DNA from 3 places in the Streptomyces sp. NPDC018947 genome. Region 2 is predicted to be linked to each of the others. Evidence: riboswitches for the same ligand, from Rfam matches in the RefSeq annotation. Region 2 holds a riboswitch; each other region holds the start of a gene.
The links. Region 2 has a riboswitch for cyclic di-AMP ahead of ACH499_RS09565 (peptidoglycan DD-metalloendopeptidase family protein). Riboswitches for the same ligand answer to the same signal wherever they lie in the genome.

Region 1: it holds a riboswitch for cyclic di-AMP, as region 2 does, so the genes downstream of both, ACH499_RS17560 (C40 family peptidase) here and ACH499_RS09565 (peptidoglycan DD-metalloendopeptidase family protein) in region 2, are expected to answer to the same signal.
Region 3: it holds a riboswitch for cyclic di-AMP, as region 2 does, so the genes downstream of both, ACH499_RS30840 (transglycosylase family protein) here and ACH499_RS09565 (peptidoglycan DD-metalloendopeptidase family protein) in region 2, are expected to answer to the same signal.

What each region holds. Positions count from the first base shown of each region.
Region 1 covers NZ_JBIRZD010000008.1:212,753-222,871, reverse strand. The annotation lists gene ACH499_RS17585 (8-amino-7-oxononanoate synthase) at 27-1,154, shown strand; gene ACH499_RS17580 (DUF397 domain-containing protein) at 1,214-1,444, opposite strand; gene ACH499_RS17575 (helix-turn-helix transcriptional regulator) at 1,454-2,314, opposite strand; gene ACH499_RS17570 (ATP-binding protein) at 2,528-3,034, shown strand; gene ACH499_RS17565 (DUF6328 family protein) at 3,025-3,669, opposite strand; gene ACH499_RS17560 (C40 family peptidase) at 3,792-4,265, opposite strand; cyclic di-AMP (ydaO/yuaA leader) riboswitch at 4,269-4,480, opposite strand; partial or broken gene ACH499_RS17555 (urease accessory protein UreG) at 4,859-5,006, shown strand; partial or broken gene ACH499_RS17550 (urease accessory protein UreD) at 5,036-5,429, shown strand; gene ACH499_RS17545 (alpha/beta hydrolase) at 5,563-7,182, shown strand; gene ACH499_RS17540 (NAD-dependent epimerase/dehydratase family protein) at 7,242-8,276, opposite strand; gene ACH499_RS17535 (lysophospholipid acyltransferase family protein) at 8,343-9,065, opposite strand; gene proP (glycine betaine/L-proline transporter ProP) at 9,223-10,119, opposite strand, start outside.
Region 2 covers NZ_JBIRZD010000003.1:335,621-345,739, forward strand. The annotation lists gene ACH499_RS09550 (XRE family transcriptional regulator) at 1-623, shown strand, start outside; gene ACH499_RS09555 (DUF6126 family protein) at 620-742, shown strand; gene ACH499_RS09560 (tyrosine-protein phosphatase) at 782-1,579, opposite strand; cyclic di-AMP (ydaO/yuaA leader) riboswitch at 2,019-2,176, shown strand; gene ACH499_RS09565 (peptidoglycan DD-metalloendopeptidase family protein) at 2,181-3,122, shown strand; gene ACH499_RS09570 (SGNH/GDSL hydrolase family protein) at 3,348-4,133, shown strand; gene ACH499_RS09575 (carboxymuconolactone decarboxylase family protein) at 4,218-4,799, opposite strand; gene ACH499_RS09580 (MBL fold metallo-hydrolase) at 4,963-6,156, shown strand; gene ACH499_RS09585 (RBBP9/YdeN family alpha/beta hydrolase) at 6,212-6,802, opposite strand; gene ACH499_RS09590 (MFS transporter) at 6,799-8,118, opposite strand; gene ACH499_RS09595 (TauD/TfdA family dioxygenase) at 8,182-9,099, opposite strand; gene ACH499_RS09600 (quinone oxidoreductase) at 9,117-10,088, opposite strand; gene ACH499_RS09605 (3-keto-5-aminohexanoate cleavage protein) at 10,088-10,119, opposite strand, start outside.
Region 3 covers NZ_JBIRZD010000020.1:88,554-98,672, reverse strand. The annotation lists gene ACH499_RS30875 (hypothetical protein) at 1-225, shown strand, start outside; gene pkaE (serine/threonine protein kinase PkaE) at 243-1,754, shown strand; gene ACH499_RS30865 (hypothetical protein) at 1,758-1,979, shown strand; gene ACH499_RS30860 (SurA N-terminal domain-containing protein) at 2,127-2,774, shown strand; gene ACH499_RS30855 (nucleoside triphosphate pyrophosphohydrolase) at 2,880-3,866, shown strand; gene ACH499_RS30850 (cytochrome P450) at 3,863-5,176, shown strand; gene ACH499_RS30845 (transglycosylase family protein) at 5,320-6,348, shown strand; cyclic di-AMP (ydaO/yuaA leader) riboswitch at 6,525-6,691, shown strand; gene ACH499_RS30840 (transglycosylase family protein) at 6,695-7,417, shown strand; gene eno (phosphopyruvate hydratase) at 7,687-8,976, shown strand; gene ACH499_RS30830 (septum formation initiator family protein) at 9,098-9,580, shown strand; gene ACH499_RS30825 (DUF501 domain-containing protein) at 9,610-10,119, shown strand, end outside.

The DNA.
Region 1 (10,119 bases), on a different contig from region 2:
CCTACAAAACTCCGGAGGACCGACGCATGGCGTTCGGCTGGATCGACGAGCAGGCCGGGGCACGCCGCCGGGCCGGTCTCGTACGGGTTCTGCGGCCCCGCCCGGCCGACTCGCCGCTGCTGGACCTGGCGAGCAACGACTATCTCGGCCTGGCCCGGCATCCGGAGGTCACCGAGGGCGCGGCGCGGGCCGCGCGCGTCTGGGGCGGCGGCGCGACCGGCTCCCGGCTCGTCACCGGAACGACGGACCTGCACGCCGAACTCGAACGCGAACTGGCCGCCTTCTGCGGCTTCGAGGCCGCCCTCGTCTTCTCCTCCGGCTACGCCGCCAACCTCGCCGCGGTGACCGCGCTGGCGCCGCACGGCTCCCTGGTCGTCTCCGACGCGGGCAACCATGCCTCCCTGATCGACGGCTGCCGACTGGCCCGGGGCACCACCCAGGTGGTGGCGCACGCCGACCCCGAGGCGGTGCGCAAGGTGCTGGCGGCGCACGAGGGGCCCGCCGTCGCCGTCTCCGACACGGTCTTCTCCGTCGACGGCGACGCCGCTCCGCTGGCCGGGCTCGCCGAGGCGTGCCGGGAGCACGGCGCCGGGCTGGTCGTCGACGACGCCCACGGCCTCGGCGTCCTCGGCGAGGGCGGCCGGGGAGCCCCGCACGCGGCGGGGCTGGCGGGTGCCGACGACGTGGTCGCCACGCTGACCCTGTCCAAGTCCCTGGGCAGCCAGGGCGGCGCCGTGCTCGGCCCCGCCCGGGTGATCGAGCACCTGGTGAACGCGGCCCGGACGTTCATCTTCGACACCGGGCTCGCCCCCGCGGCGGCGGGCGCGGCCCTGGCGGCCCTGCGGCTGCTGCGCCGTGAGCCCGAACGGGCGGCGCGGGCACGCGCGGTGGCGGCGGGACTGCACGCGCGCCTGACCGCCGCGGGCCTGGACGCGGTACGTCCCGACGCCGCGGTGGTCTCGGTGCGGGCCCCCTCTCCGGAGGAGGCCGTCCAGTGGGCGGCCGACTGCCGTGCGGCCGGCCTGTCCGTGGGCTGCTTCCGCCCTCCCTCCGTGCCCGACGGTGTCTCCCGGCTCCGGCTGACCGCCCGCGCGGACCTCTCCGCGGAGCAGATCGAGCGCGCTGTACGGGTGATCGGCGAAACGCGGCCATGAGTCGGCGTGGCACGGCCGTGCTCGCGCGACGCACCCGGTGAGCGGCGTGGCGGGCCGGATCAGCCGTCGTGGAGAGCGGCCGTGAACGACGCCCAGCTCCCGGGGGAGAAGAGCAGCGCGGGCCCGGCCGGGTCCTTGGAGTCGCGCACGGCGAGCAGCCCGGCCCAGGGCCCGGCCGACGGACGGGTCGTCTCCACACAGTTGTTGGCTCCGGTGCTGTAGCTGCTGCGCAGCCACCGCACGTCTGGCAGTTCGGTACACGAGGGGACGTTCCGTGGAGGTGCGGACATGGTGCCTCCTTACGCGCCGGCCGCTGTCGCGGCGATGTAGTCCGACGATTCCTCGGGCGAAAGGGCGTGGTGCACAAGGGCGTTGAAGGCCTCGGTGTAGGCCTCTAGGTCTTCTTTCCGCTCGAGGTGGAGGCTACTCGTCAAATGGTCGAGAACTACCACGTCGAGATCAGAAGTGTTCGGAAATGAAAAAATTACGAAAGGACCGGTGACCCCGATGTGGGCCCCGGCGGCGAACGGCATCACCTGGAGGCGGACATGGGGCAGCCGCGCGGCCTCCACCAGCCGTTCGAGCTGGCGGGCCATCACGCCCGGACCGCCCACCTCCCGGCGCAGCACCGCCTCGTCGAGGACCGCGTGCAGCGCCAGCGGAGGATCGGCCCGCAGCACGTCCTGGCGGGCCAGCCGCACCTCCACCAGCGTGTCCAGCCGCTCCTCGGGCAGTCCGTCCACCGCCGCCCGCGTCACCGCGAGGGCGTACTCCGGCGTCTGCAGCAGACCGGGGACGACGGTGGTCTCCAGCGTGCGCATCGCACTCGCCTGGGACTCCAGGCTGATGAAGTCCCGGTACGTCGGGGGCAGTACGCCGCGATAGGCCTGCCACCAGTGGTGCCGGCCGCCCGTGCCGTCGGATCCCGCCAGCACCGCCAGCAACTCCCGCAACTGCGGATCGTCCACGCCGTAGGCGTCCAGCAGCAGGCGCACATCGGCCGGTTTCGCCCCGCTCGTCCCGGTCTCGATCCGGCTGACCTTCGACTGGTGCCAGCCCACCAGCCGGGCCGCCTCGCCGCTGGTGATCCCCGCCGCCGTGCGCAGGGCGCGCAGCTCCGCACCCAGTTTCCGGCGGCGCACCACGGGACCGTGCTGCATGGGCCACTCCTTTACTCCTTATGAGCCGCCCAAAAACGGTCTGCCGTCGCAGAGTTCACCGCTTCGAGCGACAGATATATGCATATCCCGGTGGATCGCCGCCCTTCAGCGGGTCGTGATGGCAGTCTGGCGGTGAAGCACCAGTCCGGGACCGTACTCGAACCATCCGCTCCGTGTCGGCCTGCGGTCCCGTGGGAAAGGGACGACGTCGCCATGGCAGACCACCTGGAAGCATCCGTCACTCTGCCGAGCGATCCCGCCTCGGTGGCCGCCGCCCGCACCTACGCCATGGCCACGCTGGCGGAGTGGGGCCTGCCCGCGGACGCGGAGATGGCCGAGACCGTCCGGCTCATCGTCTCGGAGCTGGCCACCAACGCGGTCCAGCACACCTTCGGCCAGTCACCCACCTTCACGGTGGACCTCGTCCTCGAACGGGACGAGCGGCTGCGCGTCGGCGTCACCGACAGCCACCCGCGCTTCCCCAAGCGCCTGCCCGCCGCGGTGCAGCAGGACAACGGCCGGGGCATGGTGATCATCCGCTGGCTGACGGCGGAGTTCGGCGGCAGGCTGCGGGTGCGGCCCACTCGCGAGGGCGGCAAGACCGTCTCCATCGAACTGCCCTGGACGGCGCCGGACGGTCCGGTGACGGCGGAGCCCGCTGTCACAGCCGTGGGCCGGCCCCGGAGCGAGCCCGCTGGGGGAAAGAACCCTCAGCGGTGAGGCGCCGGCGGCATCCGGCGCGCGGCGGCCGGTGCGCGCCGGGAGGCGGCCGGCGTACGGCGTGCCGGGACCGGCGCACGGCGGGGCGCGCCGCGCCGGGCCGAGGCGGCGGAGTCCGACGCGTCCGGGCGCCGTTCCCCGGCGCGGCCTCGGCCGCTCAGATGGGTCCGCCGGACCAGATGGGGGAGCAGCCCCCACAGGCCCAGGCAGACCGCCAGGGTCGCCCCGCCCGCGGCGAGTCCGCCGGCCCGGCCGGTGGTCACGTCGACGACGAGCATCACCGCACCGGTGAACGCGAGCACCAGCACGCCGAGGCCCACCGTGGCGAGCCGCGACGACACCCGCACGATGCGCGGCTTGGCGCCCCGCTGGAAGAGCGAGCGGTGCAGCGCGGCCGGGGCCGTGAACAGCGCCGCGGCGAGCACCGCGAGCAGCAGCGTGGTCACGTAGACGGCGCGCTGGACCGTGTCCAGCTCGGGGAAGCGCGAGGTGAACGCCAGGGACAGCAGGAAGGCGAAGAGGATCTGCACCCCGGTCTGGGTGACGCGCAGCTCCTGGAGCAGCTCGACGAAGTTGCGGTCGGCGCGCTCCAGCGGGGTCTCGTTGCGTGCGGTGCAGCGACGGTGCTCGGCCATGCCCTCACGGGTAACCGCCGAGCGCCGCGCCACTCCTGTGCGCACGCATCCGCCTCACGCCCTGCTGCCGGACGCCCGGGGAGGTGACGGCGCGTCAGGGTGCCGCCGACTCCCCGGGAGGGTCACTTCACCCGGCCGTACCAGACGCTCTTGGTCCAGATCTTCTGGAGCCGTACCACGTCCCCGGTCTTCGGGGCGTGCCAGATCTTGCCCTTTCCGGCGTAGATGCCCACGTGGTACACGCTGCTGCCCGAGTGGAAGAACACGAGGTCTCCGGCCTTGCGGCTCTTGGCGGAGATGTGCCGGGTCTTGTTGTACTGCTGCGCGGCGGTGCGCGGCAGTTTCTTGCCGGCCTTCTTGAACGAGTAGAGGGTCAGCCCGGAGCAGTCGAACCGGTTCGGCCCGGTGGCGCCCCAGGCGTAGGGGGAGCCCTTCTTGGAGGCCGCGATCTTGAGGGCCTTCGTCGCATGGGTGGCCGCGGCGGCCTCGCCGGCGGCACCGGGAACCACGAGCGAGCCACCCACCGCGGCGATGGTGAGGGCCGAGGCGGTACCGGCACGGGCCATGAGCGACGGGACACGATTGAGCGCAGTCATGCGCAACCCTTCGTCAGCCGCCTGTGAAGGATGACCTGTCGGATTCGGGCTGGCGAAGTTGCCCGGCCGCGTGTGCGGCTTCACCCCAAGGGCTGCTCGGCCCGGCCGTGGCGTGACCGTTCCGGCGACCCGTCGTGCTCGGGTCCTCCACTCCTGCCGATCCACTCCTGTCGACCGGTCGTCCGGGCGGCGGCAGGACTCGGCGTCCGCCCGGACCGCCCCGCCGCTGCGGCGGGGGCTTGTCGTCAGTAACGGATCTTGGCTCATGGAAGTCGGAAAATCCCAACGGAACGGGGCACTTGTGTTGTTACTCACCGCTCGGCCGTTCGGGTGGACACCTGCCCGGCCGGCTCTCCGCCCCGCGCGGCGCCGACGCCCGGACCAGCGGCGGAATGAGTAATTCCGCCAGCCGAGGCGCGGAGTGCGCAAGCTCGGCGAGCGGGAAATTCGAGGTGTTCCTACGCCGAAAGGGGGTAGGCCGAATGGCCCGTTTCCGGCCTTGGGTCGAGAACGTCCGGGGAACGGGAAGAAGGTGTGCGGCAGCGCGCGAAGACGTCGGAACGCGTCGCGGGCATGCGAACGGTCTGCCGCCGGTCCCCCGCAAGGGCGGCCCCGGCCTCTCCACCGCCGACCTGTTCATCGTCGACAAGACCGACCTCGCCCCGCGTCGGCTCCGGCCTCGCCCGGATGGCCGCCGACGCCGAGGCGCAGCGCGGCGAACCACCCGTCGCCCCGCAGTCGAGGGCGGTTGATCTCCGCTGAACCGCGGCGACCTCCGGGTGGCCACCTTCGCCGAACTCGCGCCCACGGCCGGGCTCGTGCTGCGCGAGGAGCAGGTGCTCGGCCGGGCCGGGGAGGAACCGGGGCGGCTCACCAGCCGTCTCTCCGTACGGATCCACGGCTGGCTGGTCCTCGACCGGAACCGGCCTGCGGGCCCGCCGTCCCCGGGCGGCTGACGGCCCCGCCGGACCGGCCGGCCGGTCCGCCGTCGGCCAAGTCGCCGTCGAACGACCGCGGTTCGCGACCGGTCCGCCGGCCGCCCGCCCGACCGGTCGGGGAGCGGCCGCCATGCCGCTCGCGGGGCCGGCTGCGCTGGACACGGCCGTGGCCCCGGACGCGCGGCGGCTGCGACGGCTGCCGGACGGGGCGCTGGCCTCGATGGACCGAGCCCGCCGACGGGCGGACACGAGTCTCCGTTTATCGGATTGGCAAAGAAGTGGCGCCTCCCCTGTTCCCGGGGAACGCACAGCCGCGAGGATCCCCGTACTCGTCGCACATCCTGTAGGGGGAGGGCCACTTGAGGAAGACAAGGCTGCACCGGAGAGCCGCCGCGTTCGGCACGGCCGGAGCACTCGTCACCGCCACGCTGATCGCCGGCACCGTCACGGCACCCGCGGCCGGCGCCAGTCCGGCCGTCGGCCGGGCCCACGGGCAGGGGCAGGGCCAGGACCGCGAGGCCCGCGGTGCCGCCATCGCCGCCGACCGTGCGGCGAAGGCCGGCGTCGACTGGCAGGACTGCCCCGCCGACTGGAACCTGCCCAAGCCCATCCAGTGCGGCTACGTCACCGTGCCGCTCGACTACGCCAAGCCGTACGGCAAGCAGATCAGGCTCGCCGTCGACCGCATCGGCAACACCGGCTCGAAGTCCGAGCGCCAGGGCGCCCTCATCTACAACCCGGGCGGCCCCGGCGGCTCCGGCCTGCGCTTCCCGGCCCGCGTCACCAACAAGAACGCGGTGTGGGCCAACACGGCCAAGGCCTATGACTTCGTGGGCTTCGACCCGCGCGGCGTCGGCAGGTCCGCGCCCATCTCCTGCGTCGACCCGCAGGAGTTCGTCAAGGCGCCCAAGATGGACCCGGTGCCCCGCTCCGAGGCCGACAAGCTCGCCCAGCGCAAGCTGGCCCGCGAGTACGCCGAGGGCTGCTTCGAGCGCAGCGGCGAGATGCTCCCGCACATGACCACGCCGAACACCGCCCGGGACCTGGACGTCATCCGCGCCGCCCTCGGCGAGGCGAAGCTCAACTACCTCGGCGTCTCCTACGGCACCTACCTCGGCGCGGTCTACGGCACCCTCTTCCCGGACCACGTGCGCCGGATGGTCGTCGACAGCGTCGTCAACCCGTCGCGCGAGAAGATCTGGTACCAGGCCAACCTGGACCAGGACGTCGCCTTCGAGGGCCGCTGGAAGGACTGGCAGGACTGGGTCGCCAAGAACGACGCGACCTACCACCTCGGCGACACCCGCGCCGAGGTCCAGGAGCAGTGGCTCAAGCTGCGCGCCACCGCCGAGAAGGCGCCGCTCGGGGGCGTCGTCGGCCCGGCCGAGCTGATCTCCTTCTTCCAGGGCGCCCCGTACTACGACTCCGCGTGGGCCCCCACTGCGGCGATCTTCAGCAAGTACGTGGCCGGTGACACCCAGGCGCTCGTCGACGCCGCCGCCCCGGACATGACCGACACCGTGGGCAACGCCTCCTCGGAGAACGGCAACGCCGTCTACACCGCGGTCGAGTGCGCCGACGCCAAGTGGCCCACCAACTGGCGCACCTGGGACCGCGACAACACCCGGCTGCACCGCGACCACCCGTTCATGACCTGGGCCAACGCGTGGATGAACCTGCCGTGCGCCACCTGGCCGGTCAAGCAGCAGACCCCGCTGAACGTCAAGACCGGCAAGGGACTTCCGCCCGTGCTGATCGTCCAGTCCGAGCGTGACGCGGCCACCCCGTACGAGGGCGCCGTCGAGCTGCACCAGCGGTTCAAGGGCTCCCGCCTGATCACCGAGCGGGACGCCGGATCCCACGGCGTCACCGGCCTGGTCAACCCGTGCGTCAACGACCGGGTGGACGCCTACCTGCTCACCGGCGAGCTGGACGCCCGGGACGTGACCTGCGCCCCGCACGCCACGCCCAAGCCGTAGCACCCGCGGACGAGCACAGGGGGCGGCCGGCCCTGCCGGCCGCCCCCTTTCGTCTGCCCTCAGAGGGGCCGCGCGGCCAGCCAGGCGTCCTCCGCCGCGTAGTCGAACAGGTCGCCGTAGGCCTCGGCCATCTCGGGGTACGCCTCCCGCCAGTCCCGCCCGGCGAGCCGCTCCTCGATCCAGGCGACCGTGTCCGGCAGGGAGTCGGCGTACCGGACCACCGGCCGGTACCCCAACTGCCGTGCCGCCGCCGTCATGTCGCACACCACCGGCGCCGGAACCGACCACGGGGTGTCGCCGACACCGGGCGCCGGCGGCGCGCCGTCCACGAGCACGTCCTCCGCCCGGACGCCCATCACCGCGTCGATCGCCGCCGCGATCTCCGCCACCGGCGGCGCCTCCGGATCGACGGCGTTCAGGACGCGCGTGCCCGGCCGCGGGGCGGCCAGCCGGATCAGCTCGGCGATGTTGTGCACGCTCGCCGGATGGAAGCGGCTCGCACCGCCGTACGCGAGCACACGCCGACGCCGGCCGTCCATGGTGCGCTTGACGAAGTACAGCTCGCGCGGGGTCCGGCAGTGCGGCCCGTGGATCGCGCCCGCCCGCAGCAGCGTCACCGGCAACCGGTCGCCCGCCGCCAGGAGTTCGCGCTCCAGAGCCGCCTTGCGGGTGCTGTAGGAGCTGTCCCCCGGCCGGACCGTGCGCTGCTCCTCGGTGACCGGCACCGGGTACTCGGGGAAGCCTCCGGGCTCGGCCTGCGTGTCGAAGTTCCGGCCCCGGGCGTCCTCGTAGACCGAGACGCTGGAGATGACCACGGCCGAGCCGACGCGCCCGGCGAGCGAGACGAGCTGCCGCGCGTGCCCGGCGCCGAAGGCCACCATGTCCACCAGGACGTCGCAGCCGTCGCCGACCGCCGCGGACAGCGCCGCGTCGTCCTCCCGGTCGGCCCGCACCACCCGTACGTCCCCGGGCCAGTCGGCGTCACGTCCGCCGCCGCGCGAGACGGCCGTCACCTCCCAGCCCTCGCGGGCCAGCACCCCCACGGCCACCCGCCCGATCTGCCCCGTCGCTCCGACCACCACAGCTCGTGTCATGGGGGGACCGTAGGCGCTCCGGGGACCGCCGGGCACGCCCTTCTGCCGACGGCAGACGACACGCTCCTAACGGCGCGGCAGCCGGGGGAACCTGCGGTCCTTCGCCGCCCGCTCCGCCTCCTCGGCCTTGACGTCCGCCGCGTACCGGTCGACGTACTCCTGCTCGGACAGCGACAGGATCGCGTACATGATCTCGTCGGTGACGGCGCGCAGCACGGCCTTCTCGCCCTCCATCCCGGCGTAGCGGGAGAAGTCCAGCGGCTCGCCGAAGCGGATCACCACGGGGTGCAGCCGCGGGATCTTCCGGCCCGGCGGCTGGGCCTCGAAGGTGCCGATCATCGCGCACGGCACGACGGGCACCCCGGCCCGCAGCGCCATCACCGCGACCCCGACCTTGCCCTTGTAGAGCCGGCCGTCGTGCGAGCGCGTGCCCTCCGGATAGATGCCGAGCAGCTCGCCCCGGCCCAGCACACCGAGACCCTCGCGGATCGCGGCCTGCCCCGCCTCCTTGCCGGAGCGGTCCACCGGGATCTGCCCGGCACTGCGGAAGAAGAACGCGGTCAGGCGTCCCTTGAGACCGGGCCCGGTGAAGTACTCGGCCTTGGCGAGGAAGGTGATGCGGCGACGGAGCACGGCCGGCATCAGGAAGTGGTCGGAGAACGACAGGTGGTTCCCGGCGACGATGGCCGCACCCGAGTCCGGCACATGGCCGAGCCCTTCGATCCTGGGGCGGAAGACCAGCCTCAGCAGCGGGCCGAGCAGTACGTACTTGAGCACGTAGTAGAACACGGCGGGTCTCCGATTCGGGTGCGGTCCTTCACGTCCGGGCGATCGATCGTAGCCCGGCCCGTCCCCTTCCGGCCCGGAAGTGCCCGGGCCGGAACAAGGCGACGGGGCGGCGGGACGCCTCGTCCCGCCGCCCCGTCGCGCACCCCGGCGCGCCGGCTCAGAACTTCGGTGCCGGCGCCTGCGCCTCCACCATCTCGGCGGCCTCCTCCTCGGTCTGCACCGACGGCGGGGAACCCTCGAGCGGCTGCTGGGCCGTCTCCTTCATGCAGGCCACCGCCACGACACCGACCAGGGCCGCGGCCATGGAGTAGTAGGCGGGCATCATCTCGGAGCCGGTCGCGCCGATCAGCGCCGTGATGACCAGCGGCGTGGTGCCGCCGAACAGGGACGCCGACAGGTTGTAGCCGACCGACAGGGACCCGTACCGGACGTTCGTGGGGAACATCGCGGGCAGCGCCGCCGACATCGTGCCGAGCAGGCAGACCAGGGACAGGCCGAGCATCAGCATGCCGCCCGAGACGGCGAGCAGGCTGCCCTCCCGCACCAGCAGGAAGGCCGGCGCGGACAGGACGAAGAAGCCCACCATCCCGGTCATCAGGACGGGCTTGCGGCCGAAGCGGTCGGACAGCCGGCCGACGTGGTTGATGATCAGCATCAGCAGCACCATGGTGGCCACCAGGATCAGCAGCCCGTGGCTCTCGCTGTAGTCCAGCTCGTCCGACAGGTACGTGGGCATGTACGACAGCAGCATGTAGTCGGTGATGTTGTACGCGCCGACGAGGGCGATGCACAGCACGAGGGCCCGCCAGTGCGTGCGGAAGATCTTGGCGAGGTCGCCCCGCGCCGTGGTCTCCACCGCGTTCGCCGCCTCCGAGATGTGGACGCTGGAGTCCTCCAGCTTCAGGAACGCGGGCGTGTCGTCCAGCTTCAGCCGCAGGTAGATGCCGATGACGCCGAGCGGCGCCGCGATCAGGAACGGGATGCGCCAGCCCCAGGCGTCCATGGTGTCGCTGCCCAGCCACGCGGTGAGCGCGGTGACGAGACCGGCGGCACC
Region 2 (10,119 bases):
CACCGGAGGGACCGGCCGAGGCCGTGCCCTCCGTGGTCGCGCCGCAGCTCCGCGCCCTGCGGCGCCGGGCGGGCCTCACCCTGGAGGCCGCGGCCCGCGCCGCCGGACTGTCGCCCGCCCATCTCTCCCGTCTGGAGACCGGGCAGCGCCAGCCCTCCCTGCCGATGCTGCTCGCGCTCGCGCGCGTCTATGGTACGACCGTGTCCGCCCTGCTCGGCGAGACGGCCGTGGACCGGGACGCCGTCGTACGGGCCGCCGACATGGAGCCGACGGTCGCGGGCGGCTGGACGTACTGGCAGGCCGGCGGGTCCGGCCGCGGTATGCAGGCCCTGCGCGTCCGGGTGCCGCACGGTACCCAGGGCGACATCGTGCGCGTGCATCCCGGCGAGGAGTGGCTCCACGTCCTGCGGGGCCGGCTGCGGCTGCGCCTCGGGGACGCCGTCCATGTGCTCGGTCCCGGCGACGGTGCCCACTTCGACTCCCTGACCCCGCACCGGATCGCGGCCCAGGACGCCGACGGGCTCGAGATCCTCTTCGTCCACACTCTGCTGCAGAGCCCCACGGCGACGCTGTGCCTGGGGCCCGCCACCACCCTCCCTCACACCGCCGGAGAGATGCCATGAGCACGATCCAGGACAAGTTCCCGCGCGCCCTGTGGGTGCGGCTCTTCATCTACATCGCCCTCGGGCACGTCTTCGGCGGCTTCCTCTACCTGCTGTTCGAGGTGGGAGCCAGTAAGTAGAGGTGGGAGCCAGTAAGTAGCGGACCGCGGGCGGACGGCTCAGGCCAGCATCCGCTCGCGCAGCCGCTCACGGGTCGCCGGTGTGAGTCCGAGGCCCTGCTCCAGGTACGTCTCCACGCCGCCCCAGGTCTCGTCGACGGTCTCGAACGCCGCCGCCAGGTACTCGGCGCGCGCGTCGAACAGGGGGCTGAGCAGCTCCATGACCTCGGGGGAGTAGGCCGAGGCGGCCGAGCCGCTGCGGCGCACCTTGTAGCGGCGGTGCTTGGCGTTCGACTTCAGGTAGTCCTCGACGATGGCGTCGCGCTCCACGCCGAGGGCGAGCAGGGTGATCGCGATCGACAGGCCCGCGCGGTCCTTGCCGGCCGCGCAGTGCATCAGCGCGGGGACGCTGTCCTCCGCGAGCGAGTGCAGCACGCGCGAGTGCTCCGCCGTGCGCTCCTTGATGATCGAGCGGTAGGAGGCGATCATCCGGTTCGCGGCCCGGTCGTCCGCCAGGATCTCGCGGAGCTGGTCGAGGTCGCCGTCGCGGACCATCGTCCAGAACTCCGCGCCGTCGGCCGGGTCGCTCAGCGGCAGATTCACGTTGCGCACGCCCGGCAGCTCGACGTCCGGGCCCTCGAGCCTCTGGTCGGCCGCGTTGCGGAAGTCGAAGATCGTGTGCAGGCCCAGTGAGGCGAGGAACGCCGCGTCCTCCGCGGTGGCGTGCGCGAGGTGCCCGCTGCGGAACAGCACGCCCGGGCGCACCCGCCGTCCGTCCACGGTCGGCAGTCCGCCCACGTCCCGGAAGTTGCGCACACCGGTCAGCTCGGGTTCGGTCGACGGGACCTGCTGCGTCACGGGGGCTCCTCACGTTCCATCCCGCCGGCGCTGCTCGCCGACGGGCGCCCAGCCGACGATACGGCATTCCTTGCCTGCGGCAATGAGTTGCCCGCAGGGCACAAGGAGGCCCGAATGCAGCCCATCTGAGCCTTCTGTCCGAATTGGCGCCTTAGTTCCAACTCGCTGGGAAATAAGGGGAGCTGGAATGTGGCCGCGTGAGCAGCGTCATAAAGGTGACCGTGCGTTGCCCGTCATGTTCACGTAATTCAGGTGTTTCTCAAGCGGGTTCACGGAAAGGCGCGCCGCCGGAATCGACGGAGTGTGACCGCCCATTCCCTTGTTGGATCAAGGGAAACACCTGTCCGTGGTACCCCTCGCTTGTCCATTCGTGTCCCGGTCCCTTACGTTCACCACCGATCCGGACGGACGCCTAATCCTGCCGCCGACCGGAGCCCGCATTCATCCACCACCCGTACACGGCAGGAGCGGGGGACCCACAGGTAATACCGCCTGTTCCGGTTCCCGGAACGGCTCGGGGTAAAGCCGCGTCATGACGCGGCCGGGCATCTCCAGTCCGCACCCGACAGCTCACCTCGCAGGCGCCGGAGAGGAATTCGCCATGCCCGCGAAGGGTAAGCACCGCCGTACCAAGGCCCAGCGCCTCGCCCGTACCATCGCCGTCGCCGGAACCGGTGGCGCCGCGATCGCCCTCCCGCTGCTGGGTGCCGCCGGCGCCCACGCCGCCCCCGCGCACTCCGTCGCCGGCCAGTCCGTGCAGTCCACCCCGGCCGGCGCGCAGAAGTCCGCCGACAAGGGCTCGGCCTCGCACGTCTACACCGTCAAGAGCGGTGACTACCTCTCGAAGATCGCCGCCGAGCAGCACGTCGACGGCGGCTGGAAGAAGCTCTACGCGGACAACCGCGAGGCCGTCGGCTCCGACCCGTCGCTGATCCACCCGGGCCTCAAGCTGTCGATCGGCGCGAAGGCCGCGGACACCGCCAAGTCGTCCTCGTCCGCGCCGAAGACGGCCGAGAAGCCCGCCGAGAAGCCCGCCGAGGCGAAGAAGTCCGCCGAGAAGCCCGCCGAGAAGGCGTCGGAGGCGAAGACCGCCTCCTCGCAGTCCTCGAACACCAGCACCCAGTCCGCCGGCACCACCAGCGGCTACACCGCTCCCGTGGCCGGTGCCCTCGGCACCCCGTACCACCAGTCCGGCAGCATGTGGTCCAGCGGCTACCACACCGGCACCGACTTCGTCGTCCCGACCGGCACCTCCCTGAAGGCCGTCGCCGCGGGCACCGTCGTCTCCGCCGGCCCCGGCGGCGCCTACGGCAACCAGGTCGTCATCAAGCTCGCCGACGGCTACTACGCCCAGTACGCCCACCTGTCCTCGATCTCCGTCTCCGCCGGCCAGTCCGTGACCGCGGGACAGCAGATCGGCCTCTCCGGTGCCACCGGCAACGTGACCGGACCGCACCTGCACTTCGAGATCCGGACCACGCCGAACTACGGCTCCGACGTGGACCCGATCGCCTACCTGCGCTCGCACGGCGTCTCCGTCTGACGACGGTTTCCGCGCAGACCCCGCGCCACCGAAGGCCGGACCCCGATCCCCGGGTCCGGCCTTCGGTGCTCCCGCCATCCCCGGGCGCTTATTCCTGAGTTGGCGAACACTTTAGGAGTGGCCTTTCTCACCGCCCGTCAACCCCTTCCTACGGTCGCGTAGGTCACATTCCACGGTGAATCATGAGCCGATGTGGCAGACGATTCGAAGAGTGACAGCAGAGCAGTGATCGGGTCGTACGTGGCGGTGGGGGACAGCTTCACCGAGGGCGTCGGCGACCCCGGCCCCGACGGGGCGTTCGTCGGCTGGGCCGACCGGTTCGCCGTCCTGCTCGCCGACCGGCGCCCCGAGGGCGACTTCACGTACACGAACCTCGCCGTACGCGGCAGGCTGCTCGACCAGATCGTGGCGGAGCAGGTCCCCCGGGCGGTGGAACTCGCGCCGGACCTCGTCTCCTTCTGCGCGGGCGGCAACGACATCATCCGGCCCGGCACCGACCCGGACGAGGTGGCCGAGCGCTTCGAGCGGGCGGTGGCCGCGCTGGCCGCCACCGCGAACACGGTCCTCGTGACGACCGGCTTCGACACCCGCGGAGTGCCCGTCCTCAAGCATCTGCGCGGCAAGATCGCCACGTACAACGGGCACGTCCGCGCCGTCGCCGACCGCTACGGCTGCCCGGTGCTCGACCTGTGGTCGCTGCGCAGCGTCCAGGACCGCAGGGCGTGGGACGCCGACCGGCTGCACCTGTCGGCCGAGGGACACACCCGCGTGGCGCTGCGCGCCGGCCAGGCCCTCGGCCTGCCCGTCCCGGCCGATCCGGAGCAGCCCTGGCCCCCGCTGCCGCCGCGCGGCACCCTCGACGGCCGGCGGGACGACGTGCAGTGGGCCCGCGAGTACCTGGTGCCGTGGATCGGACGCCGGCTGCGCGGGGTCTCCTCGGGGGACCACGTCACCGCCAAGGGGACGCTGTCGCCGGACGACATCAAGATGCGGATCGCGGCGGTGGCCTGACCGCGGGCGAGGCGGGCCCCGGGCCGCCCGGACGGGGAGGTGCCCACGGCACGGATCACCGAGGGCACCTCCCGGCCACCCTCCTCAGTCCGCCGAGGTGGTCTCCCGCGTGCGGCCCGGCGCGGGCAGGTCGCAGGACTCCTTGAAGCCCTGGCTGGTGAGGCCGAGGGCCGCGTTCATACGGGACCGCAGGTTCTCCACCGCGACCATGGCCGTCAGCTCCACGAACGCCGGCTCGCCCAGCTCGGTCCGCAGCCGCTCGGCGAGATCGTCGTCGACCGTGGGAGGGGTCGCCGTGGCCGCCTCGGCGTACTCCATGACGTCCCGCTCCAGCGGCGTGTAGGCGTCGCTGTCGCGCCACACCGGAACGTCGTGGAGCTTGCGCCGGTCCATGCCGCGCCCGGCGCTCACCCAGTAGCCGAAGTCCATGCACCAGGAGCAGCCGATCGACGCGGCCGTGGCCATCACCGCGAGCGCCTTCAGATCGGCGTCCAGCTTGTTCCACCTGGCCACGGACTGCTCGAACCGCAGGTCGCCCCAGAGCACGCGCGGGTTGTGCGCGAGCGCCTTGGCGGGATCGAGGGTCTTGCCGTAGGCGCGCCGGGAGTACCACTCCGCGGCGCGCAGCAGGAGCGTCCGGGGCGGGGTGAGGGATACGCGGGCCATGGCGGCCACCTTCCTGTCCGTCGTGCCGTTCTCTTCCGGGCCCCCTCTCCGGGTGCCCACACCGGTACGACGGACGGAGGGAACACGGATGTGACATCCGTCGTTCGAGGTGTTGTCGGAAGATCCGACGACGATCACCTGACCCACTCCACCTGGAGGTTCCGTGGCCGGTCCCCGATCCCCGCGCACCGGGTTCCGTGTGCCGCGTCCCGCGGCCTTCGGAGCGGACCCGGGCGGTGAGCGCATGGCGCGTATCCGCAGGTCGCCGCATTTCCGCGACGGCGTCTTCCAGAACCCCGGGGGCGCCGCCAGGACCCGCCCCTCGGGATCGGCCCGTGAGTTCGCCAAGGTCTACTTCGACCGGGCGTCCCGGCTGGGCCGCGCCCCGCTCGGCACGGTCCCGGTGCACGCCACCACGCTCGCCGACCTGACCCGGCCGCCCGCCTCCGGCCTGCGGATCACCTGGGCGGGGCACTCCAGCGTGCTCACCGAGATCGACGGGCAGCGGGTGTTGTTCGATCCCGTGTGGGGCGAGCGCTGCTCCCCCTTCCCCTTCGCCGGCCCCAAGCGGCTGCATCCGGTGCCGCTGCCCCTCGCCTCCCTCGGGCCGGTCGACGTCGTCGTCATCTCCCACGACCACTACGACCACCTGGACATGCCCACGATCAAGGCGCTGGCCGGCACGGACACCCTGTTCGCCGTGCCGCTCGGCGTCGGCGCCCACCTGGAGCACTGGGGCGTGTCCCCCGCGCGGCTGCGCGAACTCGACTGGCACGAGTCGACGCGCGTCGGCGGTCTCACCCTGACCGCCACCCCGGCCCGCCACTTCTGCGGACGCGGGCTGCGCAACACCCAGCACACCCTCTGGGCGTCCTGGGTCGTCGCCGGTGAGCGGCACCGCGTGTACCACAGCGGGGACACGGGCTACTTCGACGGCTTCCGGGAGATCGGCGCCGCGCACGGCCCGTTCGACGCCACGATGATCCAGCTCGGCGCGTACTCCGACTTCTGGCCGGACATCCACATGACCCCGGAGGAGGGTGTGCGGGCCCACCTCGATCTCCAGGGCGGGCGGCCGGGGGGTGTCCTGCTGCCGATCCACTGGGGGACGTTCAACCTGGCGCCGCACGCGTGGGCGGAGCCGGCGGAGTGGACGAAGGACTCCGCCGTGGAGGCCGGCCAGGCGGTCGCGTTCCCGCGGCCGGGGGAGCCGTTCGAACCGGCGGGGAGGCTGCCCAAGGAGCCCTGGTGGCGGGCGGTGTCCCAGCCGTTGGCCCACCCGTGGCGCCGAGCCCGGCGTGCCGAGGGCGCGGCCGAGGCGAGCCGGGGTGATCTCGACCTCGCGGGCGAGAGGTGACGTCTGCCGGAGGCCGGGCATCGGGCGGGGCGAGCCGGGGAGGAGCCGGGCGGCGTCAGGCGGACGTGGACGACTCCTGTTCGAGGCCGAGTTCCCGGAGCAACTCGACCGCGCGGGGCCAAGGGCCGTAACCGGCGGCGGGGTTGACGTGTCCCGCCGGGCCGAGGCCGACCAGGCGGCTGTCCCAGTCGCGAGCCAGTTCGGCGACGCGCGCGAACCGTGCCAAGGGGTCGTTCCTGCCGGCCGCGACGATGCTGGGGAAGGGCAGCCGCAGCCGTGGCACGGGCGACCAGCCGTGCTCTCTGAGCTCGTGCGGGGACGGGTAACCGTCCGGCAGGGCCGTGTCGAAGTCCGGCGGGGCGACCAGGAGCGCGCCGTCGATCCCCAGGCCGCCGTGCTGACGTGCCCAGTGGACGGTGGTGAGGACCCCCGCGCTGTGCGCTGCCAGCAGCACCCGACCGGACAGGCCGCTCAACGCCTCCTGCAGCGCCGCCACTTGCGCCCACCGGCTGAGCCTGTCCTGTTCCAGCGGAGGGACGGTCCGGGTACGGGGGAGCTGCTGGGCGAGATGGGTCTGCCAGTGATCACTCACGTGGTCGCGCAGACCGGGGACGATCACGACGGTTGCGCGGTCGCCTTCGGTCATCGTTGTGCCTCCGGGGTCTCGGGCGCCGGGGCGGACGGACCGCCGAGCCGGCGCAGGTCCTTCTCGTATGTCGTCCTGCCGATGGCGAAGGCCGCGGCGCCCAGGAGCGCGACGAGCGGGATCACCTGGAACGTGGCGCGCAGGCCCAGGTGGTCGGCGAGGAAGCCCGTCACCGCGGGGCCCGGCGCCAGGCCGAGCAGGCTGTTGGCGAGGGTGAGCGTGGCGAACGCCGTCGCGGCGATGGCGGCGGGGGTCAGGCTCGCCACCATCGCCGTGGCCGGCCCCGCGGTGCCGGCCGCCACCAGCGTGCCGGCGCCGACGAGGACGAGCTGCGCCGGCCCGGCCGGCATCAGGAAGCCCGAGGTGAGCAGCACGAGGGAGCAGAGGCTGCAGGCGATCGCCACGGTCCACTTGCGGATCACGGCCGTTCGGCCGACACGGTCGGACACGGCGCCGCAGAGAATCATGCCGGTGCCCCCGATCAGGGCGAACACCCCGGCCGCCAGTCCCGCCTCGGCCGTCGGCAGGCCGTAGTACCGGTCGAGATAGCTGGGCATCCAGGTCAGCAGGGCCATCGCCAGGAACATCTGCATGCCGCTGCCGACGTAGGCGCAGATCACCGAGACCGAGGAGAACAGTTTCGGCAACTGCGGCCGGACGGGCGGACGTTCGACGGGAAGCGCGGGACCCGCGCCGATCCGGCGTTCCTTGACCACGAGCGCGTACAGGAAGGCCAGCGCGAGCCCGTACAGGCCCATCACCCCGAACGCCCAACGCCAGCCGTGCGCCTGCGCGACGACGCCGCCGATCGAGACACCGAGGACGGAGCCGAAGGACCCGCCCGCCATGAAGGCCCCGGCCAGCGTGGCCCGCAGGGCGACGGGGAACACGCTGAGGACGACGGCGATGCCCACACTGCCGTACGCCGCTTCCCCGATGCCGACGACGAACCGGCCCACGAACATCTGGCCGTAGCCCGCCGAGACGGCGCAGCCCAGGGTGGCCACGCTCCAGACGGTGGCCGCCACCACCAGTGTCCGTACCCGGCCCCAGCGGTCGGCGAGCAGCGACAGGGGGAACGTCAGCACACCGACCATCAGGGCGACGACGCCGCTCAAGGAGCCCAACTGACCGTCGGAGAGCAGCCACTGTGCCTTGAGCATCGGGAAGACGGCGTTGAGGACCTGCCGCGACATGTAGTCGGACAGCAGCAGGGCGAAACTCAGGGTGAACACCAGCCAGGCGTAGCGACGTGACACGGCCGGCGGGGTGGGAGACGTCTTGAGTACCGTGGTGCCGGCAGCGAGCTGCCCCATGGGCGCCACCTCTTCGTGTCCGGTGGGAGGTCAGGACGGATGACGGCCGCCGCGGCCGCGAGGTCAGAAGGGCCGGTCGCCCGATATGCCGGCGCGTTCCATCTTGCGGACCGCGGGCCAGTAGTCCTGGACGGCGTAGTGCTGGGTGGAGCGGTTGTCCCACACGGCGACGCTGTTCCGGGTCCAGCGCCAGCGCACCTGGTATTCGGGGACCGCCGCCTGGCTGATCAGATACGTCAGGAGGTTGGCGGCGCCGGGCGCGTAGTCCTGTCCGAAGCGGACGTTCTCGGGCCGGTGGTAGTTCACGAAGTGCGTGGTGAAGGCGTTGACGAAGAGGATCTTCTCGCCGGTCTCCGGGTGGGTGCGGACCACCGGGTGCTCCGGGTCCGGGTAGCGCTCCTTCAGACGACGGCGCTGCTCGGCCGGCATGACGGCCCCGAAGGTCGCCTCGATGCTGTGCCGGGCGCGCAGCCCGTCGATCCGCGCCTTCACCCGCTCGGGCAGACGCCGGTACGCCTCGGCCATGTCGACCCAGATGGTGTCGCCGCCCACCGGCGGGGTCTCCACACAGCGCAGCACCGCCCCCATGGGCGGGCTCTCCCGCCAGGTCGCGTCGCAGTGCAGGGCGTTCTCGTAGTGCTCCGGCTTGCTGTCCAGGTCCTTGTAGATGCGGACGAGGCCGGGGTGCTCGGGGTCGCTGCCGGCCACCGGGTGGTCCTCCAGGGGGCCGAACCGGCGGGCGAAGGCGACGTGTTCGGCCCGCGTGATGTCCTGGTCGCGGACGAACAGGACCTTGTACTGGAGCAGCAGTTGCCTGATCTGCGCGAACAGGTCGTCGTCGCGGGCCACGTCACCGAGGTGCACGCCGCCGAGTTCGGCGCCGAGGGTGCAGGTCAGTGGCTCGACGGTGATCGAGGTACGGAGGACTTCCGGGCGGACCAGCGCCGGGGTGGCACGCCGTGTCCGGGCACTCTGGGGCATGGGTTCACTCCTGGGGTTCAGAGGGCGAAGACGGACGACCCTGTCGTGCGGCCGGCCTCGAGGGCACGGTGGGCCCGGGCCGCCTCGTCGAGCGCGAAGCGCTGATTGACCTCGATCCTGATGCGGCCCGCCGCCACGTGCCCGAACAGCTCCTGGGACAGCGCAGCCCGCTCGGCGGGCTCGGCGATGTAGTCCGCCAGCGCCGGCCGCGTGACGAACAGCGAGCCGTGGAGGACCAGCTGCATGGCGTCGAGGGGCGGTACCCCCGAGGACGTGCCGAAGCACACCAGCAGTCCGCGGCGGCGCAGGGAGGCCATCGATCCCTCCACGGTGTCCTTGCCGACACTGTCGAAGACCACGGCGACACCCTCGCCACCGGTCAGCTCACGGACGCGCTCGGCGACGTCCTCGCGCCGGTAGTGGATGACGTGATCGCACCCGTGGCTACGGGCCACGGCCGCCTTCTCCTCGGTGGAGACCGTGCCGATGACGGTGATGCCGAGGAGCTTCGCCCACTGGGTGAGGATCAGCCCCACACCACCGGCGGCGGCGTGCAGCAGCACGGCGTCGCCGGCCCGCAGCGGATGGATGCGGCGCAGCAGGTACGCCGAGGTCAGGCCCCGCATCGTCATCGCCGCGGCGGTTTCGAAGCCGATCGCGTCCGGCAGCTTGAGCAGGGAGCCGACGGGCATCACCCGCTCGGTGCTGTAGGCGCCCAGCGGGCTGCCGGTGTAGGTGACCCGGTCGCCCTCGGCGAACTCCGTGACGCCCGCCCCGACGGCCTCGACCACACCCGCGCCCTCCACACCGAGACCCGAGGGCAGCGGCGCCGGGTACAGGCCGGTGCGGAAATACGTGTCGGCGAAGTTCAGCCCCACGGCGTGGTGCCGGACGCGCACCTCACCGGGCCCCGGATCGCCCACCTCGACCGCCTCCCAGCGCAGGACGTCCGGGCCGCCGGTCTCGTGGAAGCGGACGGCGTGTGCCATCAGACACCGCCCTCGACGTCGCGCAGCATCG
Region 3 (10,119 bases), on a different contig from region 2:
GCGCCCCGGCAAGCGGCGATGCCCCAGGGGCCCGTGGGGCCCCAGCAGTCCCTCCACACCCCGCCGCCGATGCCCCCGGCACCCGCGCCCGCCGCGGCGCAGGCACCCGCGCCCGCCCCGCCTCCGCACACCCCCGCGCCCGCCCGCATCGACCAGGTCCGCGCCGAACTCGACGAGCTCAGCGACTACCTCCGCAGGCACGACGGCCACGAGGGCGGAAGGTGACCGTGGCGACAGGACGTGTGGTCGCCGGCCGCTACGAGCTGTCCACGCTCATCGGCCAGGGCGGCATGGGACAGGTCTGGACGGCGTACGACCAGCGGCTCGACCGGCGCGTCGCGGTGAAGCTGCTGCGCCCCGACAAGATGGCCGGGCAGGAGGCCGACGAACTGCGCCGCCGCTTCGTGCGCGAGTGCCGCGTGACCGCCCAGGTCGACCACCCCGGCCTGGTCACCGTGCACGACGCGGGCAGCGAGGGCGAGGAACTGTTCCTCGTCATGCAGTACGTCGACGGCGCCGACCTCTCCGACCACCTCGCCGAGCACGACCCGTACCCGTGGCAGTGGGCCGTCGCGGTCGCCGCCCAGCTCTGCGCCGTCCTCAGCGCCGTGCACGCCGTGCCGATCGTCCACCGCGACCTCAAGCCGCGCAACGTGATGGTCAAGCAGGACGGCACCGTCACCGTCCTCGACCTCGGCGTCGCCTCCGTCATGGACGCCGACACCACCCGCCTCACCCACACCGGCACCCCCATCGGCTCGCCCGCCTACATGGCCCCCGAGCAGGCCATGGGCGGTGCCGTCGGCCCGTACACCGACCTGTACGCGCTCGGCGTCCTGCTGCACGAACTCCTCAGCGGCGACGTCCCGTTCGCGGGATCCACGGCCCTCGGCGTGCTCCACCGGCACCTGTACGAGCCGCCGCTGCCGGTGCGCCGCATACGCCCCGAGGTCCCCGAGGCGCTGGAAGCGCTCGTGCTGCGCCTGCTCGCCAAGGACCCCCAGCACCGGCCCGCCTCCGCCCAGGAGGTGTACGAGGACCTGGCCCTGCTGCTGCCCGCGCCCGGCATGCCCACCGGCGGCCCCCTCGACCCCACCCGCCCCTTCGTCCGCCCGCACGCCCCCTGGCCCGACCGCGCCCGCACCCCCGCGCCCCGGCCGGCCCCCGCGCCGCCCGTCGCCGAGGCCGGGAAGCCGGACGTCGCCCGCGCCGTGGACGACGTCAAACGCCTCCTCGGCGAGGGCCGCATCACCCAGGCCGTCGACATCCTCGGCGCGATCCTGCCCGCCGCCGCCGAACAGCACGGCGAACGCTCCCCGGTCGTGCGCACCCTGCGCAAGCAGTACGCCGCCACCCTCATGGACGACGGGCAGTACCGCCGCGCCCTGCCCGAACTGCGCCGCCTCGCCGACGAACGCGCCGCCGAGGCCGGCCAGGCCGACCCCCAGTCCCTGCGTCACCGCTACGACGCCGCGCAGTGCCTGGAGCAGCTCGGCGAACCGGCCGCGGCCCTCGCCGAGTACCGCGCCCTGCTGCCGTACTACGAGAACCAGTACGTCGCGGGCGACCCCGACCTCGCCCACGACGTCCGCCGCCGCATCGGCCACCTGCTGCTCGCCCTCGGCGACCGCGCCGCCGCCCACGAGACGCTGGCCCGGCTGCTGCACGACGTGGAGCGCGCGCACGGCCCCGGGCACCCGCTCGCGGCCGACATCCGGCGCACGCTCCAGTGGCTCGGCCAGGTGCGCGGCTAGTTCTTGCCCACGGCCCGGACCGCACCGACCCTGCCGGGCAGCCTCTGGCACGCGCTGTGGGACGGCCGGAACACCGCCACGGGCGACTGGCCGTGGGGAGCGGGCCAGTACACCGGCCACAGCCGCGGCCACCCGTACAGGGTGAACAGCGAGGAGACCCGCGGCGGTCACGCGATCACCGTGGACCGCGACGCCCGGGACGGCCCGGCGGCGGCCACCGTCTGACCGCCGGGCCGTCCGCCCGGCGGCGCGGCGGTGCCCGAAGTCCCCGTGAATCGTTGGTCGAATGGGTTGGCCAGAGCCGGGCCACTGCCTACCATCGATCATCGCAAGACCTTGTGCACCGTCGCACAATCTCCTCGGGAGGTTTCCTTGCACCGCCGCCGTCGCACCGCGCTCCTCTTCACCGCCGCGATCGCCGCCGCGGCACCCCTGCTCACCGCCTGCGGCAACGATGCGCACCCCGGCGCGGCGGCCGTCGTGGGGGACCAGCGGATCACCGTCGCCCAGCTCGAGAACCGGGTCGACGAGGTGCGCGAGGCGCAGCGGGCCGCCGTCCCGGACGAGACCCAGTACCAGCAGGTCGTCGCCCGCACCGGCACCCTCGCCCGCGACACCCTGCACGGCATGGTCCTGGACCGGGTGCTGCACCGCGCCGCCCAGGACGCGGGCGTGACCGTCACCCGCAAGGAGGTCCAGCAGATGCGGGCCGGCCTCGAGGAGCAGGCCGGAGGCGCCGAGGAGCTGGAGAACGTCTGGCTCCAGCAGTACGGCATCGCCCCCGGGCGGCTCGACGAGAACCTCCGCCTCCAGATCGAGGCCCAGAAGCTCGCCGAGCACCTCGGCACCGACACCAGCCGCCCCGAGTTCTGGCAGGCCCTGTCCGAGTCCTCCCGGCGGCTCGACGTCGACCTCAACCCGCGCTACGGCACCTGGGACGTCCAGAAAAGCGGCCGCGTCGACGCGAAGACGCCGTGGGTGCGGGAGATCACCGCGGCCGGGACCCAGCAGACGGCGTAGCGCACCCGCGGGGTGCCGTCCCCGGGGACGGCCGGGCGTCCGGGGGTCCGGGCGTCCGGGCGTCCGCCGCCCGGGCCGGCCGGCGGGGTGCGTTACGTTCGGAGAGTGAACGCAACCAGCGCCGACCCCGCTCACGGCACCGCCCCCGACCCGGGCCGCATCGTCCTGCTCACCACCAGCCACCGCGTCGCCCCCGGCCTGCTGTCCTGGCCCGCCTGGCAGGCGCTGCGCACGGCCGACCGCGTGCTGTGCGCCGACGGTGCCCATCCCCAGCTTCCGTACCTGGGCGAGGCGGGCATACGCGTGGAGGAGGCGTCCCCGGCCGCCGAGGAACTGGTCGAGGCCTGCTCCGGGGGCCGCACGGTGGTGGTCGTCGCGACCGGCGAGGGCGAGCCGGCCCTCACCGACGGCCTGGCCCGCCTCGCCGGCTCGGGCCGCGTCGCCATGCCCGAGCTGGAGCTGCTGCCCGCCTCCTACGACCTGCCCGGCGCCCGCCTCCTGGACCTCGTCCAGGTGATGGACCGCATCCGCGCCGAGTGCCCCTGGTCCTCCCGCCGCACCCACGCGGGCCTGGCCAAGTACGCCATCGAGGAGGCGTACGAACTCGTCGAGGCCATCGAGGACGGCGACCGCGACGAACTGCGCGAGGAACTCGGGGACGTCCTCCTCCAGGTCGTCTTCCACGCCCGGATCGCCGAGGAGGACACCGAGGCGCCGTTCTCGATCGACGACGTGGCGGCCGGCATCGTCGCCAAGCTCGTCCACCGCCACCCGCACGTGTTCGGCGACGAGAGCGCGACCACGCCGGAGGAGGTGAGGGAGCACTGGCTGCGCACCAAGGCCGAGGAGAAGCGCCGCACCTCGGTCACCGAGGGCGTCCCCCTCGGCCAGCCCGGTCTCGCGCTCGCCGCCAAGCTGGCCTCCCGGGTGCGCACCGCCGGCCTTCAGGTGCCCATGCCCCGGGGTGAGGGGATCGGCTACGAACTGCTCGCCCTCGCGGCCCGAGCCGAGGCCGAGGGCACGGACCCGGAGGCGGCCCTGCGGGCGGCGGCCCGCGCGTACCGGGACGCGATCAGGGAGGTGGAGGGGTGACCGCGCGCCCCGCGCCCGAGCTGTTCACCTGGGAGTTCGCGAGCGACCCCTACCCGGCGTACGCCTGGCTGCGCGAGCACGCCCCCGTGCACCGCACCACGCTGCCCAGCGGGGTGGAGGCCTGGCTGGTCACCCGGTACGCGGACGCCCGGCAGGCCCTCGCCGACCAGCGGCTGTCCAAGAACCCGGCGCACCACGACGAGCCCGCCCACGCCAAGGGCAGGACCGGCATCCCGGGGGAGCGCAAGGCCGAGCTGATGACGCATCTGCTCAACATCGACCCGCCGGACCACACCAGGCTGCGTCGGCTGGTCAGCAAGGCGTTCACACCGCGCCGCGTCGCCGAGTTCGCGCCCCGGGTGCAGGAGCTGGCCGACGGCCTGATCGACCGGTTCGCCGCCACCGGCTCGGCCGACCTCATCCACGAGTTCGCGTTCCCGCTGCCCATCTACGCCATCTGCGACCTGCTCGGCGTCCCCCAAGAGGACCAGGACGACTTCCGCGACTGGGCGGGCATGATGATCCGTCACGGCGGCGGGCCCCGGGGCGGTGTCGCGCGGTCGGTGAAGAAGATGCGGGGCTACCTCGCCGAGCTGATCCACCGCAAGCGCGCCGCGCTGCCGCCCGAGCCCGGTCCCGGCGAGGACCTGATCTCCGGTCTCATCCGCGCCTCCGACCACGGGGAGCACCTCACCGAGAACGAGGCCGCGGCGATGGCCTTCATCCTGCTCTTCGCGGGGTTCGAGACCACGGTCAACCTCATCGGCAACGGCACCTACGCCCTGCTCACCCACCCCGGGCAGCGCACCAGGCTGCAGACGTCCCTGGCCGCGGGCGAGCGCGGGCTGCTGGAGACGGGCGTCGAGGAACTCCTGCGCTACGACGGCCCGGTGGAGCTGGCCACCTGGCGTTTCGCCACCGAGGCGCTCACCCTCGCCGGGCAGGACATCGCCCCCGGAGACCCCGTGCTCGTCGTCCTGGCCGCGGCCGACCGGGACCCGGAGCGCTTCGCGGACCCGGACACCCTGGACCTCTCGCGCCGGGACAACCAGCACCTGGGGTACGGCCACGGCATCCACTACTGCCTCGGCGCCCCGCTCGCCCGGCTGGAGGGGCAGACGGCGCTCGCCACGCTCCTCACCCGTCTGCCGGACCTGCAGCTGGCCGCGGATCCGGCCGAGCTGCGCTGGCGCGGCGGGCTCATCATGCGCGGGCTGCGCACCCTGCCGGTGTCGTTCACCCCGGCCCCGCCGGTGCCGGACGAGGCCCCCTCGGCGCCGGACAAGACCCCGTCGCCACCGCAAAGGTGACACGCGCTCACCTCTGTGATCTTCACGTGATCTGCGCGGCATGAACTTGTGACAAGCGATCATCTGCCTATACCTTCACGGATCAGCGTGGCGCCGAGCGTCATCCGCCACGCCGTCATCGCTGTCTCGGGAAAGGTCGCCGCATGCTCTCCGGGAACGGTCGTCACCGTCGCCCCCGCCAGGCCCCCGCTCTGGTCGTCGCCGCCGGAGTGACGGGCTCCGCCATCGCGATCCCTCTGCTGGGGGCCACGGGTGCGCACGCGGCCGACGGTGCGGGCTGGGACCGGGTCGCCGAGTGCGAGACGGGCGGTGCCTGGAGCCAGAACAGCGGCAACGGCTACTACGGCGGCCTCCAGCTCTCCCAGGACCTGTGGGAGCGCTACGGCGGTCTGGACCTCGCGTCCAGCGCCGACCAGGCCAGCCGTTCGCAGCAGATATCGGTCGCCGAGAAGGTGCTCGCGGACCAGGGCATCGTCGCCTGGCCCACCTGCGGCCTGCTCGCGGGCCTGGGCAACGGCTCCGGCACCGCGACGGGGGACAGCGGGGCCCCGGATGACGGCGCGTCGGCACAGGAGGGGACCACGGGCGCGGCCGAGCCGTCCGTCACGGCCGGTTCCGCCGGGTCCGACACCGAAGCGTCCCCCGCGCCCTCCGCCTCCCGGTCGCCGTCGCCCTCCGCCACGGAGACGCCTGACGCTTCGTCGGGCAAGAGTGAGGAAACTCCCGAATCGGGCACCTCCGCCACGCCGGACGCCCCGGCCGCGGACGCCACGCGGGGCTCCGGCGGCGCCGGCGCGACCGCCCCGGCGGGCGAGGAGTCGGACAAGTCGGGGCAGAACGGCTCCGTTTCGGGGAGCACCGGCACCGAGGAGACCGCGACCGGCCGGCACCGGGGCGGCAGCGCGGAGGAGAGTCCCGCGGACGGCCGCACCGCCGAGTCCTGGGGCCGGCACGCCTCGCGTGGCGACGACAGCGCACGCGGCCTCACGGACGCCTCGTACACGGTCCGTTCCGGGGACAGTCTCTGGGGCATCGCCGACTCCCTTGACGTCACCGGCGGATGGCGCGCGCTCTACGACGGCAACAAGGACGTCGTCGGAGCCGACCCGGACCACATCCTGCCCGGTCAGACGCTCACGGTCGGGGGCGAAACGGGCGAAAACCAGGGCTAGTTCGCGTCACGGTTCAGCCTGTATGTCCGTTTTGGATCACGTGAGAGATAGGTCTCAGAAGCCGTGATCGTCTTTGAAAAACGGCCGAACCCGTGTCTACGGTCATGACCGCTCGCCACCGCGGGCCCCGGCCGCCGCAACGCCGAATCCTGCCAGCGGCAGCCCGGGAACAGTCGTCGCGTCAAGCGCCGCAGGCAGGAGCGGGGGACCCAAGGTAAGTGCCGCACCGGGCAAGCGAATCGGAGCGGCTAGGGGTGAAGCCGAGTCCCGTGAGGGACCCGGCCGGGCAACTCAACCGGCCCGAACCCGACAGCTCACCTCGCAGGCGTCGGTGAGGGGATCAACCATGCTGTTTTCCAGCAAGGGCAAGCACCGTCGTCCGTCCAAGGCCGCTCGCGCCATCGCCGTCGCCGGCGTGGCCGGCGCCGCCGTCGCCGCCCCGCTGATGGCGGCCGGCAACGCCTCCGCCGCCACCGCGTCCGAGTGGGACGCCGTCGCCCAGTGCGAGTCCGGCGGCAACTGGTCGATCAACACCGGCAACGGCTACTACGGCGGTCTGCAGTTCTCCGCCTCCACCTGGGCCGCCTACGGCGGTACGCAGTACGCCGCCACCGCCGACCAGGCCACCAAGTCGCAGCAGATCGAGATCGCCGAGAAGGTCCTCGCGGGTCAGGGCAAGGGTGCCTGGCCGGTCTGCGGCACCGGCCTGTCGAGCGCCGCGTACACCGGCGGCTCCGCCGCGAGCACGGACAGCGGCTCCTCGCAGAGCCAGAGTGGCGGCTCCACCGCCGAGCGCTCCACCGAGCAGAAGGCGTCGCGCTCCTCCGAGCGTCCGGCCGCCGAGCAGAAGGTGGAGAAGAAGGCCGAGAAGAAGACCGTCACCACCCCGACCGGCAAGAAGGTCGAGAAGGGCGACGGCGAGTACAAGGTCGTCAAGGGCGACACGCTCAGCTCGATCGCCGCCGAGCACCACGTCAAGGGCGGCTGGGCGAAGCTGTTCGACCTGAACGACGACATCGTCGACGACGCCGACCTGATCTACCCGGGCCAGCAGCTCCACCTCAAGTAAGCGGCGGCCCGCCCCTGCTCCCGCCCCGGTGCGTGTTCCCCCGTACGCACCGGGGCGGGTTTTTTCGCGCCCGGCGCCGCGGGCGCGTACCCCCGGTTTCCCCGAACCGTCTTTGTTCCGTTCGGAAACAATTTACTCTCGGTTCTGTCCACCGGGTGGGCGACCGGCTGGCCGATCGCCCGGAGCCGGTTAGGCTCGTCCCGCAGAGCCGCCGCGGACCCTGCGGGCCCGCGTCACACCGAAGCGTCACATTGAAGAAGGAGATGCTCGTGCCGTCCATCGACGTCGTCGTAGCCCGGGAAATCCTGGACTCCCGAGGCAACCCCACGGTCGAGGTCGAGGTCGGCCTCGACGACGGCAGCACGGGGCGTGCCGCCGTTCCCTCCGGTGCCTCCACCGGTGCCTTCGAGGCCATCGAGCTCCGCGACGGCGACCCCAACCGCTACCAGGGCAAGGGCGTCGAGAAGGCCGTCCTCGCCGTCATCGAGCAGATCGGCCCCGAGCTGGTCGGCTACGACGCCACCGAGCAGCGCCTGATCGACCAGGCCATGTTCGACCTGGACGCCACCGACAACAAGGGCTCGCTCGGCGCCAACGCCATCCTCGGCGTCTCGCTCGCCGTCGCCCACGCCGCCTCCGAGGCCAGCGACCTGCCGCTCTTCCGCTACCTGGGCGGCCCGAACGCGCACCTGCTGCCGGTGCCGATGATGAACATCCTGAACGGCGGCTCGCACGCCGACTCCAACGTGGACATCCAGGAGTTCATGATCGCCCCGATCGGCGCGGAGTCCTTCTCGGAGGCGCTGCGCTGGGGCACCGAGGTCTACCACACCCTCAAGAAGGTGCTGAAGGGCAAGGGCCTGGCCACCGGCCTCGGCGACGAGGGCGGCTTCGCCCCGAACCTCGGCTCCAACCGCGAGGCCCTCGACCTCATCCTCGAGGCCATCAAGGAGGCCGGCTACACCCCGGGCGAGCAGATCGCGCTCGCGCTGGACGTCGCCGCGTCCGAGTTCTACAAGGACGGCTCCTACACCTTCGAGGGCAAGGAGCGCTCGGCCGCCGAGATGACCGAGTACTACGCCGAGCTGGTCGAGGCGTACCCGCTGGTCTCCATCGAGGACCCGCTGTTCGAGGACGACTGGGAGGGCTGGAAGACCATCACCGACAAGCTCGGTGACAAGGTCCAGCTCGTCGGCGACGACCTGTTCGTCACCAACCCGGAGCGCCTGGCCCGCGGCATCGAGGACGGCGCGGCCAACGCCCTGCTGGTCAAGGTCAACCAGATCGGTTCGCTGACCGAGACCCTGGACGCCGTGGAGCTGGCCCAGCGCAACGGCTTCAAGTGCATGATGTCCCACCGCTCCGGCGAGACCGAGGACGTCACCATCGCCGACCTGGCCGTCGCCACCAACTGCGGCCAGATCAAGACCGGTGCCCCGGCCCGCTCCGAGCGCGTCGCCAAGTACAACCAGCTCCTGCGCATCGAGGAGATCCTCGACGACGCCGCGGTGTACGCCGGCCGCAGCGCCTTCCCGCGCTTCCGCTCCGCCAACCAGTAGGCACGGCGAGGGCCGAGTGCCACCTCTGTAGGAAGCGTCGTACGTACGTCCCCGTACTCGGTCCCGTACCGTGTGCGGGGACGTACGCACGTAGGAGACGGACGAAGGCGGAGGCGGGGACATGGCGGTGAAGGACCGGGACCGTTTCTCCACCGCGACCAGGATCCGGCTGATCGGGGAACAGACCGCCGCCCGGGTCTACCGCTCGCAGACCAAGCGCCAGGCGCGCCGGTCCCGGCTGACCGGCCGGGCCGCGCTGCTCGCCATGGTGCTCTGCTCGCTCGTCGTGGCGCTCGCCTACCCGTTACGGCAGTACGTCGCCCAGCGCGCCGAGATCGCCGACCTGCGCGAGGAACAGGCCCGCACCCGCGAGCGGGTGGAGGACCTGCGCGACCTCAAGGCACGCTGGCAGGACGACGCCTACGCCGAGCAGCAGATCCGGCTGCGGCTGCACTATGTGATGCCGGGCGAGACGGGCTTCGTCGTCGTCGACCCGGAGGCGGCGAAGAAGTCGCGCACCGACCTCGGCGCGGCCGACCGTCCCTGGTACCGCAATGTGTGGGACGGGGTCGACAAGGCCGACGCCGGCGCCGACCGGCAGTGACCCAACAGGAAGACCAGCAGAAGACAGCCATGCAGACTCCCCCTCCCACCACCCCGCGCACCGAGCCCAGCGACGCGGACGTGGAGGCCTTCAAACAGCAGCTCGGGCGCCCGCCGCGCGGCCTGCGGGCCATCGCGCACCGCTGCCCGTGCGGACAGCCGGACGTCGTGGAGACGGCGCCGCGGCTGCCCGACGGCACGCCCTTCCCCACGCTGTACTACCTGACCTGCCCGAGGGCGGCCTCCGCGATCGGCACGCTGGAGGCGAACGGCGTGATGAAGGAGATGACCGAGCGCCTCGCCGCCGACCCCGAGCTGGCCGACGCCTACCGGGCCGCGCACGAGGACTACATCCGGCGCCGCGACGAGATCGAGGAGCTGACCGGCTTCCCGAGCGCGGGCGGCATGCCCGACCGGGTGAAGTGCCTGCACGTGCTGGTGGCCCACTCGCTGGCGGCCGGCCCCGGCGTCAACCCGCTGGGCGACGAGGCCATCGCGATGCTGCCCGAGTGGTGGCGCAAGGGACCGTGCGTGACGGTC